Regions from separate parts of the Paenibacillus sp. tmac-D7 genome, predicted to be linked through region 4. Evidence: riboswitches for the same ligand, from Rfam matches in the RefSeq annotation. Region 4 holds a riboswitch; each other region holds the start of a gene.

What was found. Region 4 has a riboswitch for cobalamin ahead of FKP33_RS03685 (5-methyltetrahydropteroyltriglutamate--homocysteine S-methyltransferase). Riboswitches for the same ligand answer to the same signal wherever they lie in the genome.
Region 1: linked by a shared signal. The riboswitch ahead of FKP33_RS17435 (S-layer homology domain-containing protein) and the one ahead of FKP33_RS03685 (5-methyltetrahydropteroyltriglutamate--homocysteine S-methyltransferase) in region 4 are both predicted to bind cobalamin.
Region 2: linked by a shared signal. The riboswitch ahead of cobJ (precorrin-3B C(17)-methyltransferase) and the one ahead of FKP33_RS03685 (5-methyltetrahydropteroyltriglutamate--homocysteine S-methyltransferase) in region 4 are both predicted to bind cobalamin.
Region 3: linked by a shared signal. The riboswitch ahead of FKP33_RS09665 (energy-coupling factor ABC transporter permease) and the one ahead of FKP33_RS03685 (5-methyltetrahydropteroyltriglutamate--homocysteine S-methyltransferase) in region 4 are both predicted to bind cobalamin.

What each region holds. Positions count from the first base shown of each region.
Region 1 is NZ_VIDW01000026.1:2,360-6,568, reverse strand. Features, by position in the region: gene FKP33_RS17440 (methyl-accepting chemotaxis protein) at 1-1,328, shown strand, start outside; cobalamin riboswitch at 1,459-1,678, shown strand; gene FKP33_RS17435 (S-layer homology domain-containing protein) at 1,831-4,209, shown strand, end outside.
Region 2 is NZ_VIDW01000012.1:51,994-56,202, reverse strand. Features, by position in the region: gene FKP33_RS10850 (hypothetical protein) at 1-146, shown strand, start outside; gene FKP33_RS10845 (hypothetical protein) at 249-587, shown strand; gene FKP33_RS10840 (MmcQ/YjbR family DNA-binding protein) at 599-973, opposite strand; cobalamin riboswitch at 1,265-1,467, shown strand; gene cobJ (precorrin-3B C(17)-methyltransferase) at 1,734-3,452, shown strand; gene FKP33_RS10830 (sirohydrochlorin chelatase) at 3,474-4,209, shown strand, end outside.
Region 3 is NZ_VIDW01000010.1:91,127-95,335, forward strand. Features, by position in the region: gene FKP33_RS09650 (energy-coupling factor ABC transporter ATP-binding protein) at 1-476, opposite strand, end outside; gene cbiQ (cobalt ECF transporter T component CbiQ) at 481-1,278, opposite strand; gene FKP33_RS09660 (energy-coupling factor ABC transporter substrate-binding protein) at 1,275-1,559, opposite strand; gene FKP33_RS09665 (energy-coupling factor ABC transporter permease) at 1,556-2,323, opposite strand; cobalamin riboswitch at 2,491-2,687, opposite strand; gene xerS (tyrosine recombinase XerS) at 2,880-3,980, shown strand; gene FKP33_RS09675 (PASTA domain-containing protein) at 4,011-4,209, opposite strand, start outside.
Region 4 is NZ_VIDW01000003.1:203,065-207,273, reverse strand. Features, by position in the region: gene FKP33_RS03695 (hypothetical protein) at 141-473, opposite strand; gene FKP33_RS03690 (hypothetical protein) at 488-709, opposite strand; gene FKP33_RS03685 (5-methyltetrahydropteroyltriglutamate--homocysteine S-methyltransferase) at 864-1,967, opposite strand; cobalamin riboswitch at 2,155-2,352, opposite strand; gene FKP33_RS03680 (KamA family radical SAM protein) at 2,446-3,612, opposite strand; cyclic di-AMP (ydaO/yuaA leader) riboswitch at 3,831-3,967, opposite strand; gene rpmG (50S ribosomal protein L33) at 4,004-4,153, opposite strand; gene FKP33_RS03670 (hypothetical protein) at 4,181-4,209, opposite strand, start outside.

The sequences.
Region 1 (4,209 bases), on a different contig from region 4:
CCGGTGAGGTTATATTGGATGTTTCGACTCCTGTGAACATTCCGGGGGCGGGAGCTTCGCCTTATAATTTGCGGCTGGGTGTGATCGTGCAATCCTTATCTTTTCAGGCAACCTGGTACACCGTTTACAGTATTCCCTTGCTGATCGCTTTAGGCGGCCTCGGGCTGGCCGATTCGTGGGGGGAACGCGCCGGGGCGGGCCTTCTTGTGCTGGCGGCGTTCGCCGGGACGGGCTTGTATTTTCATCGAACGGTGCTTCAAAGCTTGAAGAGCTGGATGGGCCGCATGAAAGCCATTTCTTCCGGCAAGCTGATGCCCGCTTCGGCAGGCTCCAGGCGCAATGAGCTCGGACAAGTTACGTTTGAGATCAACAAAATTGTGATAGGGATGAGAGCGATCTTGTCCGACATGAAGGAGGCTTCCTCCACCGTGAATAAGATCGGGTCCGAGCAGGCCGACGAAATTCGGCAGCTGCTGTCTTCGGCTGAGCAGCTGGTAGCGAGCATGCAGGAAGTGAGCGCGGGAGCGAATGACCAGCTGCAGCTCATCGAACTTAACGGCAGCCGGATGCAGCAGATTCACGACAGAGTCAGCCGGGCCGGTCAAGACATGGAGCTTTCGGGCAAGATATCCGAGGAGGCCCGGACATCGTCGCATGCCGGGCTGGAGAAGACGCTGGAATTGCGCAATGACATGAATGACCTGCAGGAAACGAGCAAGCGGAGCGTGAGCTCGATGGAAGAGCTGGAGCGGCAATTGCAAGAAATGAGAGAGTTCATCTTGTACATGCGTGAAATTGCCGAACAGACGAACCTGCTCGCGCTGAACGCCGCGATTGAGGCTGCGAGGGCCGGCGAAGAAGGCAGAGGATTCGGGGTCGTTGCCGGCGAAGTGAGGAAGCTTGCCGTTACATCCAATGAGGTAGCGGAACGCGCGATCGGGCTGACGCACAATATGGCGCTGAAATCGAAAGAAGCCGCGGATGCGGTGAAAGCGGAACGGCTTGCCGTAGAACGGGGAATCCGAAGGATTGGCCAATTGAGCGATATGATTCGCCTTGTGGCCGACAAGTGCCGCCTGACTGCGGAGCAAGCGTCCGCGCATTCTGCGGAGATGCGTGAAATTCAGCTTGGGCTTCATTCGATGGAAAGCAGCATGCAGGCGATTCGGGATATTTCTCAACAGTTCACTGCGTCCGCCCAAGCGATGGCGAGCAGCGGAGAACGGCATCACATGGCTACCGAGCTTATTGCGCAGCAAGCGGATTTGCTCAAAAGCATTTCCGGAAATCTGCAGAAAATTACCGGCCGGTTTGTGATGGAATCCTGAAGCCGCCCGCCGTAAGCGAGTGGATCGAAGCGTACGGCGAGATGAGGCCCCGCGTCAGGACCGCGGGCGGTTGGCCCGCAAGAAATAGTTGGACGATGCTTGGGGATCGTGTTATTCTTTGTACATAATTGAATCATTTGCTCGGGTAGATGTCGAACGGGAGGCTAGCCATGCCGGCGTTCGGCGAACAGGGAAGTCCGGTGAGAATCCGGCACGGTCGCGCCACTGTAAGCGGGGAGCGGCTTCCATGATGTCACTGTCCTTCAGTTGGTTTAGGGGGGGCGGTTGGGATGACGGAAGTCCGGCTTCGATCCGCAAGTCAGGATATCTGTCTAACCCGAGAACACCGTCGCCTACGCGAAATTAGGAGAAGGGGGAACGGCAATCCGTCAGGAACGTAATATTGCCTGCAGGTTCATGCGTATCGGCATCCCTTCATAGAGAAGGGGTGCTTTTTTAGTTTAAGGAAGGTCAGTTTCAAGAGAGGGGAACAGGACAACAGATGAAGAGTAACAGATGGATCAACAAGATAAGCATGGTCCTGCTAAGCTGGTGCTTGCTCATATCCATGCTTGGCGGGCTGGCGCCTGCGTATGCGGATGGAGCGGGGAGAGGGCTTGTCACGGTTCCTCAGGCTATAGACGATGCGGCCGGCTACATCCTGGATGCGAATGGAGGCGCGCTTTCCGATTGGGATGCTTATGCGCTGGCTGCAGCCGGGAAGCAGGTGCCGGCTTCGTATTTATCATCCGTCCGCGAGCAGCTTCAGCAGAACGGCGGACGTTACAGCAAGGTAACGGACTATGCCCGGATTGCGTTAGGCGTAAAGTCGGCCGGAGGAAACCCCGAGCAGATCGCGGCCGGGTCTAGTTCGTACAACCTTATTGAGGGCATTTATAACAGCGATGTGCTGACTGCCCAGGGAACGAACGGCGCGATTTATGCGCTGCTGGCCTTGAGCGGCGATGCTTATCACATTCCGTTAACCGCGAAGTGGAATCCCGATAAAATCGTGGCATGGCTGCTCGCGCAGCAAAATGCGGACGGCGGATGGCCGCTTGGGGCCGGAGGGCCGAGCAGCATCGACATTACAGCGTCTGCTGTGAACGCCCTGGCCGCTCATACCGCGCACACCGGTGTCCGGCCGGCGATGGACCGCGGCATTCAATGGCTGTCCTCGCAGCAATTAGCGAACGGCGGATTTTCGGAGTATGGGGAAAATGCGGAAAGCACCGCACAGGTCATTCTCGCGTTGTCCGCTGCCGGACTCGACGCGCGCAGTTCAGGCTTCGCGAAGGCGAACGGCAACCCGCTTACCTATTTATTCGGTTACCGGCAAGGCGACGGCGGATTTGCCCATGTGGCCGGCGGTTCTTCCGACGGATGGGCCACGGTGCAATCGCTTGTGGCGCTGGCGGCCTTCCATACGGCTGTCAACGGTGACAGCGGATCGTATGAGGCGATCCTGACCACAGGGGGCGGAGCGCCTGCCGCAGCTCGCGTGACGGTTCATGTGGAAGGCCCCGCCGGTACGATCGCCGAAGGCTCCGCCGTTGCGGGGACTGCCTATGAGGCTGTGGCTCAAGTGCTGCATGCGCAGGGGGTTCCTTTTCCAGAGAGCGACGGCCATTTCATTCATACGATCAACGGAATTTCCGGTAAAAGCGACTACAGCACCTGGTGGGGGTACAATGTCAAACGCCAGGGCTCCTGGGATTATGCCCGCACGAATAACCTGGGCATGGCTGACTACTCCCTGCGTAACGGCGATGACATTTATTTGTACTATACAGGCATAAGTACCGCATTGGTGGATTCGATTAAGGTGGAGCCGGCGATGCCGGTTGAAGGCCAGGCAGTAACGGTTCAGGTCTATCGGTCGGTATGGGATTATGACGTTACAAGGGACGAGGTCGTCACGGTTGCCGCCAGCGTTTATGTAGAATTGGGCGGGCGTAAGGTGGAGACGGACGCAAACGGATACGCGTTGTTCCCGTCCGGCTTGCCCGGCGGCACCTATCAAGCGGTTGTAACAGGCTATCAAGACGTGCTTGCGCCGAAGATCGTCAAGGATTCCAAGACGATTCAGGTCGGAACGGCGGCGATTCAAATTGAAGGAGCTTCAGGCACTTATGCCGAAGGGAAGGCGAGTTCTCCGAATTTGCTGGAAAGCGTTGTGCGGCTTCTAGATGCCAACCAGGTTCCTTACGAGCTTGAACACGCCAGCTTCGGAACGTACATCCAATCCGTCGGCGCTGATGCCGGGGCTTGGCTCTATGCGATCTACCGCCAAGGCAAGTGGAATCCGGGAATGGTCGGCGCGGATCAATATACGCTGCAGCCGGGGGACCGGGCGGTCGTTTATATTAGCGGATTCGACGCGGAGTGGAACTCGTCGACGTATTTGGTCGATTCGATTGCCTTGAATCCTGCACAGCCTAAGGCTAACGAATCGTTCACCGTTACGGTGAAGAAGACGCTCGCGGACAATAAGCCGGCTTCTCCCGCAGCCGGCATTCAAGTGAAGATCGGAAGCTTGACCGCCACAACAAGCAGTGAAGGCATCGCCACATTCGCCGGATTGCCTGCAGGAACCTATACCCTCGATATATCAGGCTATGTGACCGGTGAGGCGCCGAAAGTGGTACATACCTCGCAACCGGTGACGATTCAACCGAGAACCGGGGGCGGAACAGACGGAGGAACGGGTCCTGTCGTCAATCCGGTCGTATATGTGTCCGTAACCGGGGACAGCAGCATGGGGACGATCCTGCCTTCGACCTCGGTTTCCTTGCAGAGCGGCGACACGCCTTATTCCATTCTGATCCGGGCCCTGGGCGCAGGCCGCGTTCAATCGTCCGGCTCGGGCTCGACGGCTTAC
Region 2 (4,209 bases), on a different contig from region 4:
AATTTCTGTACCGCAACGCCTGGCAGCTTCATCAGTTGGCCGAAGGCATGCAGGGAAGCTTCGAGGATTACATGGTGAAGTTTAAAATGATGTGCGACTTTCTGCGTTACTTTAATTCCGTCGTTGTCATTCCGAATCGTTCGTAGAGGGAAGGGCTTGCGGCGGGAAGAAACGTGTATCTATCCCGGGCCGTCCACGAGGAACGGGGGAATCCCTATGAAAAACGTACCAGGGGGAGGGGAACAGCCTTGTTACCGATGGAACAGGAAACGATGGCGCTGCTCGTCGGCGGTTTCGGCATCGTCATGGGCATTTCGTTTGTTTTTGTCATTTTGCTTTGGATAAAAGGGCGAAAAGAAGTATACCGCAGCGCCTTCGGGTGGGTGATCGCGCATTTCGTGGTGTTCAGCGCAGCGGTGGCCTGCTGTCTGAAGGCGATCGGCACGAGGCCGACGCACCCTTCGATGGCTTCGGAAGGAAACTCGCTGTGGCTCGGCATTGGCGGCGTTCTGTGGGCGGCCTCCATGCTGATCTTGCTCGGCGCGATCGCCGCATTCACGGCACGGGATACACATCGCGGGGAGTAACGTTAAGAGGCTCAGCTCTTTCGCTGCCCGGGGCCCCAGATCGCTTCCTTCTCCGCTTTTGACAAGTTCCGTCTGACAAGCTGATACGACTCTTCAAGCATGTTCTCAAGCTCCTCATCCGCCAGCTTTCCGTTCAAGATGACGGTATTCCAATGCCTTTTGTTCATATGATATCCCGGCAGCACGGTGTCTGGATACGTCTGGCGCATCAGCCAGATTGTGTCCGGATCGGCCTTCAGATTGACGCTCGGGACGCCGGATTGATGGCCTAATAAGGCGAACATTTTGCTGCCGACATAAAGCACCGGAAGATCGGGCTCGAACGGGTACCGCAGACTGGTTCCGGGTTTCTTCAACGCCAGGGCGATCAATAACTCGTGATTCATTTGACAAGAGGCTCCTTTCAGCGGCGGTTTTGCCTTTATTTCAGCATATCCGATCCCGGCTCTGATGAAAAGCCATAACCGCAGCTGGCCGAAGACTTGCGTGACCACGGGGCATAGGCATCAGGTCGGGCGCCCAGCGCGGCGACAAAAGCGGCAAGCACTCCTGACGCGTGTCATCTCAACCTCCCGCATCAAGCTCCCTTTCCGACAAAGAGTTGGACAGTCTTGAAATAATCGTGCTATCATGGGAGTTGATTATCAAAGAAATGCGTGAATACGTACCTAATTTTATATTGAGTTCAGAGAACAGGTGCCGATATGCCGCCATTGCGCGTATCGGCTTAATAGGGAAGCCGGTGTAAGTCCGGCACGGTCCCGCCACTGTAAGCGAGGAGCTTTTTCCGATCCAGGCCACTGTCGATTCGTCGATGGGAAGGCGCGTGAAAAAGCGATGAGACGCAAGTCAGGAGACCTGCCTGTTTTCCGCTGCCTTGTCACGATCGAACGCGACGAGAGCGGCAAAGTCACCAGAAAGCCTACGCGGATAGGGGGGTGTACGGGAATGGGTTCAGGCGTACTGCGGGTTAGAGCCAAGCGCTTGCCGTCATATTCGGCAAACGCGCGGGAATTTACCCCGGCAGCAGCCGGTTCACTTTATCGTCAAGCATCTTTCCGAGAGGAAGGATGCTTTTTTTGCGTGGGTTGGTTTGTTTGATGGTTCCGCTATTATCGTTCAGCGACTGGAAGGGAGGACGAAACGATGAAAGGCAAGCTATCGGTTATCGGATTTGGCCCCGGCAGCTTCGAGCATATGACGCAAGCGGCGAAAGAAGCGATCATGGAGAGCGAGGTCATCATCGGCTACAACACATACGTGGATTTGATCCGCGGTTTACTGAGCGGGCAGCATATCGTACGTACCGGGATGACCGAGGAGGTCAGCCGGGCGCAGGAGGCGGTTCGGCAGGCGCAGGCCGGCCGGAAAGTCGCGGTTATCTCGAGCGGGGACGCGGGGGTGTACGGGATGGCCGGCCTCGTCTACGAAGTATTGATGGAGCAAGGCTGGCGTCGGGACACCGGTGTCAACGTGGAGGTGATTCCGGGCATCTCGGCGATCAACTCGACGGGTTCGCTGCTTGGCGCGCCGATCATGCACGATGCCTGCACGATCAGCCTGAGCGACCATTTGACGCCCTGGGACCTCATTATTAGGCGGGTCGAAGCGGCGGCGGCGGCCGACTTCGTCATCGCGTTATATAACCCGCGAAGCGGCCGGCGCACCCGGCAAATCGTCGAGACGCGCAGCGTGCTGCTGCGTTACCGGTCGCCGCAAACGCCGGTTGGTATTGTCAAAAGCGCCTACCGGGACCGGGAAGAGATTGCCATCACGACGCTCGAACGCATGCTGGAGCACGACATCGGCATGCTGACGACGGTTATTATCGGCAACTCGGCGACGGTCGTCTACGACGGTCTGATGATTACGCCGCGCGGCTACCAGCGCAAGTATACGCTCGGCGCGGACGTGCAGCCGTTGAAGCCGCATGAGCGGCTGCGCGCCGAGGCGGAGCCGTGGTCGCTCGAAGCGCGGGAAGGCGCTGTTGCGACGGCGGAGCGAGAGCCGGCAGCGGGAGCGGCGAAGAGCGAAGCGGCTGCCGCAGAGGCGACGGCTGCGAAGGAAGCGGAGGGCGCAGCGGGGGACGCTGCCGCGTCGCCGCTAGCGTTGGCGCTCGAGGCGCTGCGGCTCGTGGAGACGCAGCGCGGTGCGGCGAACGCCGGAGCGCCGGCCGAGACGCCGTCCTGGCAGCGCGAAAGCGATCCGTTCCGGCGGCGGGAGATTCTCGAGTTCGCCGTCAGCCCCGGGCTCGCGGAGAAGAGATTGACGGCCGCCCAACTGACGCTGCTGGCCGACATCGTGGGCGAAGACGGTTCGATTGAATATACGCCGCATCATCAATGGCTTGTGAGGCTCGTGACTTCGGAGCCGCAGCAGGCGGTATCGCGGCTGGAGGCGGCTGGGCTGCTGCTGGCGCCGGTCGGCGATGTCGCGCAAATCAAGGCATGCGATTTTTGCAATATGGACAAAGCGGATTCGGTTCCTTACCTGGAGGATCTGCAGCAGCGAATCGGCGGCCTGAAGGTGCCAAAGGAGCTGCGCATCGGTTTCAACGGCTGCGGAATGGCTTGTTACGGCGCGGTGCGGGAAGATATCGGCATCGTGTACCGCAAGGAAAAGTTCGATCTGTTCCTCGGCGGCAAAACGGTAGGCCGCAACGCTCATCCGGGCATCCCGGTGGCTGAAGGCGTAGAGCCGGATCGCTTGCTGGAGACGGTGGAGCGGATCGTCAGGCGGTATGCGGATGAGGCCCATCCGAACGAGCGTTTTCATAAATATTATAGCCGGATCAAGGAGCTTGAAGGATATCGTTACCGGGAAGTGCCGGTGTTCAAGATTGAAAATGCCGTCTGCGGCGATTAAACGAAGGGAGGCGGATCGTAGATGGACGCCTTGTTATTTGTCGGTCACGGAAGCCGTGATCCGGAAGGAAACGAAGAGGTGCGCGCCTTTGTCCGTTCGGTGGAGAACGGGCTGGATGTGCCGATTGTAGAAACATGTTTTTTGGAGTTCGAGTCCCCTTCCATGCGGGAAGGCTTTGCCGCGTGCGTCGCCCGGGGGGCGACCCGGGTTGGCGTTGTGCCGATTACGCTGTTTGCGGCGGGACATGCGAAGCTCCATATTCCGGCGGCTATGGATGAGGCGAAGCGTCAGTTTCCCGGTGTCGAATTTATTTACAGCCGACCGATCGGCGTGCACGAGCTGGCGCTGGATATTTTGCAGACCCGGCTGGCGGAGGCCGGTGTCGACGGTTTGATCGAATCGCCGGATACGGCGCTGCTATTGATCGGAAGAGGAAGCAGCGACGCCGATGCGAACAGCGATTTGTTTAAAATATCCCGGTTGCTGTGGGAACGGCTCAACGTGCAATGGGTCGAGACGGCGTTCATCGGCGTAACCGCCCCGCGGGCCGACGAAGGCGTGGACCGCTGTGTCAGGCTGGGCGCGAAACGCATCGTGCTGCTGCCGTACTTTTTGTTCACGGGCGTACTGATCAAGAGGCTGGAGCAGCTGACGGCCTCGTTCGCGGAGACGTATCCGGACCGCGAGTTCGTGCTTGCCGAATACTTCGGGTTCCACCCGATGCTGCGCGAGATTATGCGGGAGCGCGCACAGGAAG
Region 3 (4,209 bases), on a different contig from region 4:
TCAAGCACGAGCACGCCGGCTAAGGCGACGCGTTTTTTTAGACCCAGACTCAATTGATGAAGCGGAGTCTCCGCCCATGGCGTAAGTCCCATCACATCCAGCATGCGTTCGGTGCGCCGGCGTATTTCCTGCTCCTCCAGGCGGGCGTTGCGCAGCCCGTACGATACGTCCTCGTAAGTCGTATGTAAGATCAACTGCTGCTCCGGGTCTTGAAACACAAGACCGACTTGCCGGCGAAGCCGCTGCAGGTCTTCGTTCTTATAAACGTAAGGCGCATCCTTCCAAAGCATCGTTCCGGACTTCGGCCGGTGAATACCGACGGCATGCAGGAAGAACGTAGATTTGCCCGAGCCGTTAGGTCCGCAAATTGCCGTACGTTTTCCTTCAGGTATACGTATATTCAGCTGACGCAGAGAGGGCGTTTGAGTGCCCGGGTACGTGAACGTGACATCTGAAGCTTCCAATATCGGCTTCATCCTCTCACACTCCCCCCACTCGAAGCCAAATACTGAGCAGCGCGAGCGTCGCAGCACCGAGAATGCCTTCGGCTCCGTAACGTCCTGGAATCGGCTTAGGTTCGTAAGGCATAAAGTGAAGCTCTCCGGTAAATCCCCGCGACATAAGACCCTGTGACAACCCCCGATAACGGTGCATCGTCTTGGCAAACAGCTGTACGAGCAAGGCCGCGACGTCCCGCAGCGTGCGCCAGAAGCCTGCGTGTCCGCCCCGTGCCCGCTGCGCGGCGATCATTCCTTGTGCGGCATCCGAAAGGTGGAACAAGAACCGGTAGGTAATCACCATCAGCTCAAGCACGGCTTGAGGCATGCGAAGCCGCTTCATCACCTGCATCAATTCCGGGAACGGAATCGTGAAGACGATGAACAGCAAACACGCTTCACAGGCGGCTATCCGCACGAACACTTCCACCGCCTGAACCAAGGCCGCCGGTGAAATATACAACCACCCGCGAAATACCGGAACAGCCAGCAGCGCATCCGGCCGGACGCTTGCGGCGGACGAAGCCGCCTCGATTACCCACGCCGGCAAGCTGGTCACATAAAAGAAGCACGATGCGCCGAACAACCAGCTGTACGTCTTTAACGGGATACCCGCGTAACCGACCGTCCAGACCAGCATCCAACAGAAGATCACAGCCTGAACCGCAGGCTGCGCCGCATACGCAAGCGTCAGCAGCACGGCCGTAAATCCGCATTTCCACATCGGGGAAACGTGCCGCAGCTTATTGGTATACGACAAGCTATCGATCGTATGGATCATCGGTTTTTAGATTTCGCGGCGTTTCCTTTATAAAGCCCGACCGTATACCCGATCACGGCAGCGCCGACGGCGGCCTGCAAAGCGAACAGCATGCTCTCGGTTTCCGCAGGCGGCTCCAGCAGCGGAGCAAACCAAGGCTCGTAGGCCGGCGACAGCTGGCGGATCATATCCTCGGCCGCCCCGTCGGCTCCCCCGAATTCTCCGTCGACAAGAAGCAGCGGAAGCGTGCTCAGCAGCACGACGCCGGCGATAAGCAGCCCGTTTTTCATCCTTTTGGTCATGAATGATCGACTCCTTTCGTTGTATGCCGCACAACCGACAAAGCTTCGGCATGGTGCAACCGCAGCCAGTTCCAGACAAGCACAGTCAACAGTCCTTCGCTAATCGCAAGCGGTACTTGCGTGATGGCGAAAATACCCGAAAATTTCATGAACGAGGCGGCAACGCCCCCTTCTGCAGCAGGGAACGCCAGAGCCAGCTGCACGGAAGTTACCAAATACGTCGACAAATCGGCTAGAGCGGCTGCCGTGAAGACGGCCCACACTTCTTTACCCGTCGTCTTCACCATGAATTTGTAGGCGAAGAACCCGACGATCGGGCCGGCAACCGCCATCGCAAACGCATTGGCTCCCAGCGTCGTCAATCCCCCGTGTGCGAGCAGCAAAGCCTGGAACAGCAGAACGATCGAACCGAGCACGCTCATCGGCAGCGGCCCGAACATCACGGTGCCGAGACCGGTTCCGGTCGGATGAGAGCTGCTGCCTGTAACCGAAGGAAGCTTCAAGGCGGACAGTACGAACGTGAACGCAGCCGCCAGACCGAGCAGCAGCTTCAATTCCGGCGACGTCTTCGTGATCCGGGCAATGGCGCGGACGCCGAGCACGAAGAACGGGATAAACACCGCCCACCAGAAGATCGCCCATCCTGGCGGCAAGAATCCCTCCATGATGTGCATCGCATTAGCAGATTGCGGCTCGTTCACGACAAAATAAACGATAAATCCGATGATAACCGCGATCATTGACAAGACTTTGGATGATTTCATTTAATCTCCTCCCATGAATTTGTGCAACAAAAAAAGCATTCCCAACCGTAGACGGTTAGAAATGCTTCTTATCCTGATAAACTTTCGGAACGAAAGGGGCCATTCACCCTCCGTACGAAAACCGATCGCAGCAGCTTCCTAACACCTCCCTATCGTCCGTAGGTATATCAGTGTCGTCAGAACAGGCAGGTCTCCTGGCTACCAGCATCGACGCCCGCAAGCTGCCTTCCCGATCTGGTTGCGAATCAGTGGCTTCGTGGCTGCGAACTACGCTGTTACAGTGGCGGGACCGCATCGGATTTGCACCGAACTTCCCTATTAAGCTTCAACCTGAAGTTGAAGCACCTGTTCCCACAATATGCACTTGTGTAAGACTAGCCTTAATGTACACGAACCTGCCTGTGAATTCAACCCCCATATCTAACCGATTTCCTGCAATTGTGATAAAATAACGGGTACAGCGATCGGTTCAAGCAGCTGTCAACCAACAAAACAATACATAATTATAATTATGTTAACTAATTGCTGAATACAGGCAGTTAAGGAGCGTGGCCCGATGAACGTAATCAAAGTCAAAGACCGTTTGGAGCTGGAGAAAAAAATCCCGCTGATGCCCTGGTACGTGGAGAAATTCATTAATTATAAACTGCCCGACTTGTCTCCCTCTTCCCTGCTCGAATATGTGAGGGATTACGAGACATTCTTCGGCTGGCTGCTCGCCGAAGGGTTGAGTACGGCCGGACAAATGAAAGATGTGCCGCTCCTCGATCTCGAGCGGCTGCATATGGAGAGCATCGATCATTACAAGATGTTCCTCGCCATGCGCAAAACGAACGCCAATTCGAAAACGACCATTTCCCGCAAGCTGTCCTCGCTGCGCTCGTTGTTTCATTATTTGAGTCAAATCGCCGAGGACGAGAATTTCTACCCGCTGCTCAAGCGCAATGTCATGGCGAAGGTGGAAATTAAACGGACGCATAAACCGAAAGACTCGGCGGCCAAGCTCGAAGGCAAGCTGCTGCAGGAGGCGGAGATCGCCGAGTTTATCGACTATGTGAAGACGGGCTACGGCCAAGACGTGGCATCGAACAAGCAGGCGACCTATGCTTACGAGATCAATAAAACACGCGATGCCTGTCTCGTGAGCCTCATCCTCAACTCCGGACTGCGCGTGTCGGAGGTCGTTAACCTGAACGTCGAGGACGTCGATTTGAAGAAGAAGCTTATTTATGCGTTCCGCAAAGGCAAGAACGACGAGACGTTCAAAACGCCCGTCTATTTCCGGCAGGACGCGGTAGATGATCTGGCCTGTTATTTGGAGCTTCGCAGCTCTGTCTACAAAGCGCCGAAACGCGAGAAGGCGCTCTTCCTTGCTTTGGCTAACGGCAAACAGGAAGGCGAGCGTATGACCAAACGGGCGATTCAGGAAATGGTGATCAAATATGCCAAAAGATTCGGCAAACCTTACTTATCGGTTCATAAACTGCGCCATTCGTTCGCGACGGACTATTACTTGCGCAACGATCTGTACAAAACGCAGGAGCAGCTCGGTCACGCCTCGCCCGAAACGACACAAATTTACGCCCATCTAACCGATAAAACAATGTCTGAAGCGATCGACAAAGAGAAGAAGGACGGGATATCCGGTGCGTCTTGACGCCCGGAATTCCCGTCCTTCTTCGTCTGCTTAAGGCCCTTTGCTTACCCAGAACGATACATTGTCGCCTTTCTGGAGCGGAGTGCCCGGCGCAGGACTTTGACGAAACACCGTATTTGCCGAATGCGGGTTTTTCTCCATATAAAACTGGTACCGAAGACCGGCGGCCAGCGCCTGTTTCTCCGCTTCTTCTTTGCTTAGACCGACCAGCTGCGGCGCTGTGACGGCT
Region 4 (4,209 bases):
TATAAATATTGTGTCATTTTTTATTACATTGAAATCGTTTGTAAAATCATATGTGCAAAAAAAATAGACCTTTTTCCGGATATTCCGGAATAGAGTCTACTGCTTGTTTTTAACGCTTTCCTGACTAAAAAAGAGGGACCCTAGTCCCTCTTTCCGGTTAAAGATTGATTCAAAATTTGCATTTTTTCAATTTGATCTTTCGTTTCCTTCGTCCCTAAAGCGTGAATTTTTCGATAGATTTCTTGTAAGGCCATATCGTATCCGACGTTGGCCTGGTCGTAATGATAAGGAATGCCTGCCGCATGCGCTCTCCAAAAAGTGTCTATCTCGAAATCTTCCTCGACTTCAAACAACTCCTGAAGCTGCTTAATTTCTTCGTCGGTTGCCTCGATTTCTAATTCATAGGCGGCATCGCCTTGATTAGACATGATCGACCTGGATTGAACCGATACATAATACTTATTTCTCTCCATGTTAGTCCTCCGCGTTAATAAAAATAATACATCCAAATAGCGGCTCCGATCGCAAGAACAATCGGAAACAGCACATAAGCTATCATCATGGGGTTAGCGATGAAGTAATGCTTGACTGAAGTGGGATTCACTCCTTTATCCATTTCTTTGGTTCGCTGCCTCCGGATCAATACAATGGAAGCGATCAAAGAAATAACGATGATCAAGTAAGCCAAAGAAAGCAAAATTTTCAACATCGCATTATCGGACTCCTTAATTTAAAATTATTGTTATTTATTTTTCGTTAAAGAGATAAAAATTATGATTGACGGTTGACTCCTCAATCGGACTATTATTTGGAAAAAAATAAAAAACCTTGATTTCTCAAGGTTTTGTCACACCATTCCCGTATTAATTCCAAACGTCTTGTGCAATATTAACGACAAGACGTATTTTGTCCCACTGCTCCTCTTCCGTGAGAAGATTGCCTTCTTCCGTTGAAGCAAAACCGCATTGGGGGCTTAAGCAGAGCTGATCCAAGCTTACATACTGGGCAGCTTCATGAATTCTTGCTTTGATACGCTCCGGATTTTCCAGTTCACCGAATTTGGACGTGATTAATCCTAATACAAGTTGGATATCCTTTCTATTTACATGACGTAAAGGTTCAAATCCGCCGGATCGCTCATCATCAAATTCTAAAAACAGTCCGTCTACCTTGAGTTTGCCAAAAATAAATTCGGATACGCGATCATACCCGCCACTGGCCACATAAGTAGATTTAAAATTGCCCCTGCATATGTGCATCGTAATCTTCATATCTTCCGGCTTATTGGCTATCGATTCGTTAATAGCCCTGGTGAACAGCTGTGCTAATTGTTCCGCAGAAAAGCCTCTTGCCGCAATTTGTTCCTGACCTTTCTCGGAGAAAAATACGGACCACGAGGTATCATCCAATTGTAAATAGCGGCAACCAGCATCGTAGAAAGCCTGAATCGCTTTTTGATAAGCTGCGATCAAATCATTAAAAAATTCATCATAATTCGGATAAACGTCTTCTTCAATATGCCCTCTAAAAAATAACATGTTCGGACTAGGAATTGTAAATTTAGCAACATGCTTGCCTGCAATTTGATGAAGGAATTTATAATCCTCGATCATAGGATGGTTATGAAAATCTACTTTACCTGTTACTTTCACTCCGTGAGCTTTGGTTTGAACACCCTGAAATTGAATCCCTTGCTCCGTTTCATAGAGCTCAACACCAACAAGCTGCGATAGAAAATCGAAATGCCACCAAGCGCGTCGAAACTCACCGTCCGTCACAGCGGCCAAGCCCAATTTTTTTTGCATGTCAACAAGCCGGACGATTTCTTCATCTTCAATGATACGCAATTGCTCTGCTGTAATTTCCCCATTTTGCTTTTGTAAACGCGCCTGTTTAAGTCGCTCCGGTCTTAAAAAACTACCTACATGATCTGCCCGGAATGGTCCTTTAGCCAGTACTGCCGTCATTTTGCACATCTCCTCTTCTAAAATAGGATGTAGTGAAGCCGGATTCACTCCACATAGGATGATCCAAATGAAAAACCATGCAAAAAAGACATCTTCACCTCAACAAAAAGAAGGAAAAGATGCCTATGATTGCATGTGAACAAGCAGCGGCTCGTCTTTAACACTTTCCTATCTTCCGTAGGTTAAAGCAGTGTTGTCAGAACAGGCAGGTCTCCTGGCTCCGGAATTCACATCATCAGCGGCCTTCCCGATCCACGTTTATCAAGATCAGTGGCAGTATAGCTGAGACTCCTCCGTTACAGTGGCGGGACCGCGTCGGCTTTGCACCGGACTTCCCTATTAAGCTTTAGCTATGGCTAGAGCACCTTGTTCCCACAGGTTTTCAGTTGTAATTAATTAAGATCTTATCCTATTATCCTGTTAATATCAAGTTAGAATATAGCACAGCGATGCTTTATTACATGACTTATGTGGTTGTTCATCTAGCATGCGCTTGCGGCAGATCAGGGAGCTCATTCACCGAAATAACTTCATCGGTTTTCTTTTGGGGCTTCTGCCAATATTGATCGCTACCTGGCAGATCATCGAACCATGCCGCATCTTCAGGGCAATCCAACACTATGAACTTGCCGTATTCGTTATCCCGCGACTGGTGATATTTCAGATAGGCCTTTCCGTTATCAATAGCCAGAATTTCGATTTTGCCGGAGGTGTGACTCATGGATAGACGCACCCTTTTACCTAAGCCTGAAGTGCGCGCCTTGGCTTCTTCCACGATTCGGTACACTTGCTGCAGCGGCAGAACGAACTCGCGATTGCCGGCCACCGGACGATTGACGAAGAAATAATAGGGGGTTACGCCGGCCCATGACAGCTTATCCAGCAGCTCTGCCAATCGTTCGGGGTTATCGTTGATCCCTCTAAGAATAGGCGTCTGATTGACAACAATAGCGCCGGCTTGATGAAGAGCTTCAAAGCCTTTCTTGGCTTCGGCGGTAATCTCGCGAGGATGATTGATATGCGCCATCACATAAATCCGCTGGTTTACGTTTGAATGACGGCGGATGACTTCCAGCAATCGTTCGTCTTCATAAATCCGCATCGGATTAAAAACAGGTATTTTCGAACCGAGCCTTATAATTTTAACATGGTCGATTTCTCTTAACCGGCTCAGGATGCTTTCCAATTTGGCTGTTGCCAGAATCAAGCTATCTCCTCCGGTAAGCAGCACGTTGTTAATTTCCGGATGACTCGCAATGTAGGCTAGACCGGGATCCATATCTTTCGTCGCTTCATGAACGTCATTGCGAAAGAGTCGCTTCCGGAAACAATATCGGCAGTATGCACCGCATACTTCAGAAACCAGCAAGAGAGCCGTAGTCCGATATTTGTGCTGGCAGCCCGGCACTACGTAATTGGTATCCTCATCGGAGGCATCCCAACGCCCATATTCGGATAACTCCCCTTCATTAGGGATGACCAGCTTTCGGATCGGATCTTCAGGATCGTCCCAATCAATCAGGTTCAAATAATAGTCGTTCACCCGAAATACAAACTTATCTGTAATCGGTTTAAGCTTCTTTCTTTCATCCTCAGGAATTTCCAGTATCTTATCAATATCCGTTATATATTTCGGCTGTGTCATATTTGCTCCTCCTACTACGAGTTTTTTCAAACCACAGACCTGATCTGGTTCCCTCCTTTTCCTGGAATAAACGATTTGTGCTTTCTTTTAACAAGTAAAACAAAAAAGACCCGATCGAGACGAACGATATCGCAGCATGGCGATAACCGATCGTCATTCGAAGGGTCTTCAAACAAACAAAAAGACCCTGATCTCGGGTCAATAGATGCAGGTTAATGCAGACCCATCTCCTGCTGACGAGGTTAGCTGCCGGGCTCGGGAAAGATGGTTCCCTACATCGTTACATGATTCGCCCCAATTACATTGGTTCCCCCGCTTTCCGATTCGAAAACCGGAAATTAAGCGTACGTTTATGATATACAAACATTTTTGATAAGTCAAGGAAATATGTTTATCTGGTTTCCCGATGTAAGGTGTGTCTTTGGAGACGCGGACAATATTTGCGCATTTCCAATCGTCCGGTTTGATTCTTTTTGTTTTTTGTCGTCGTATAGTTACGATCTCCCGTTTCCGTGCAAGCCAATGTTACGATTACCCTCATCCTGTTCACCTCCTCTACAGTTGCCAATTACCTTGATTGCTCGTCCTCAAGCTCAG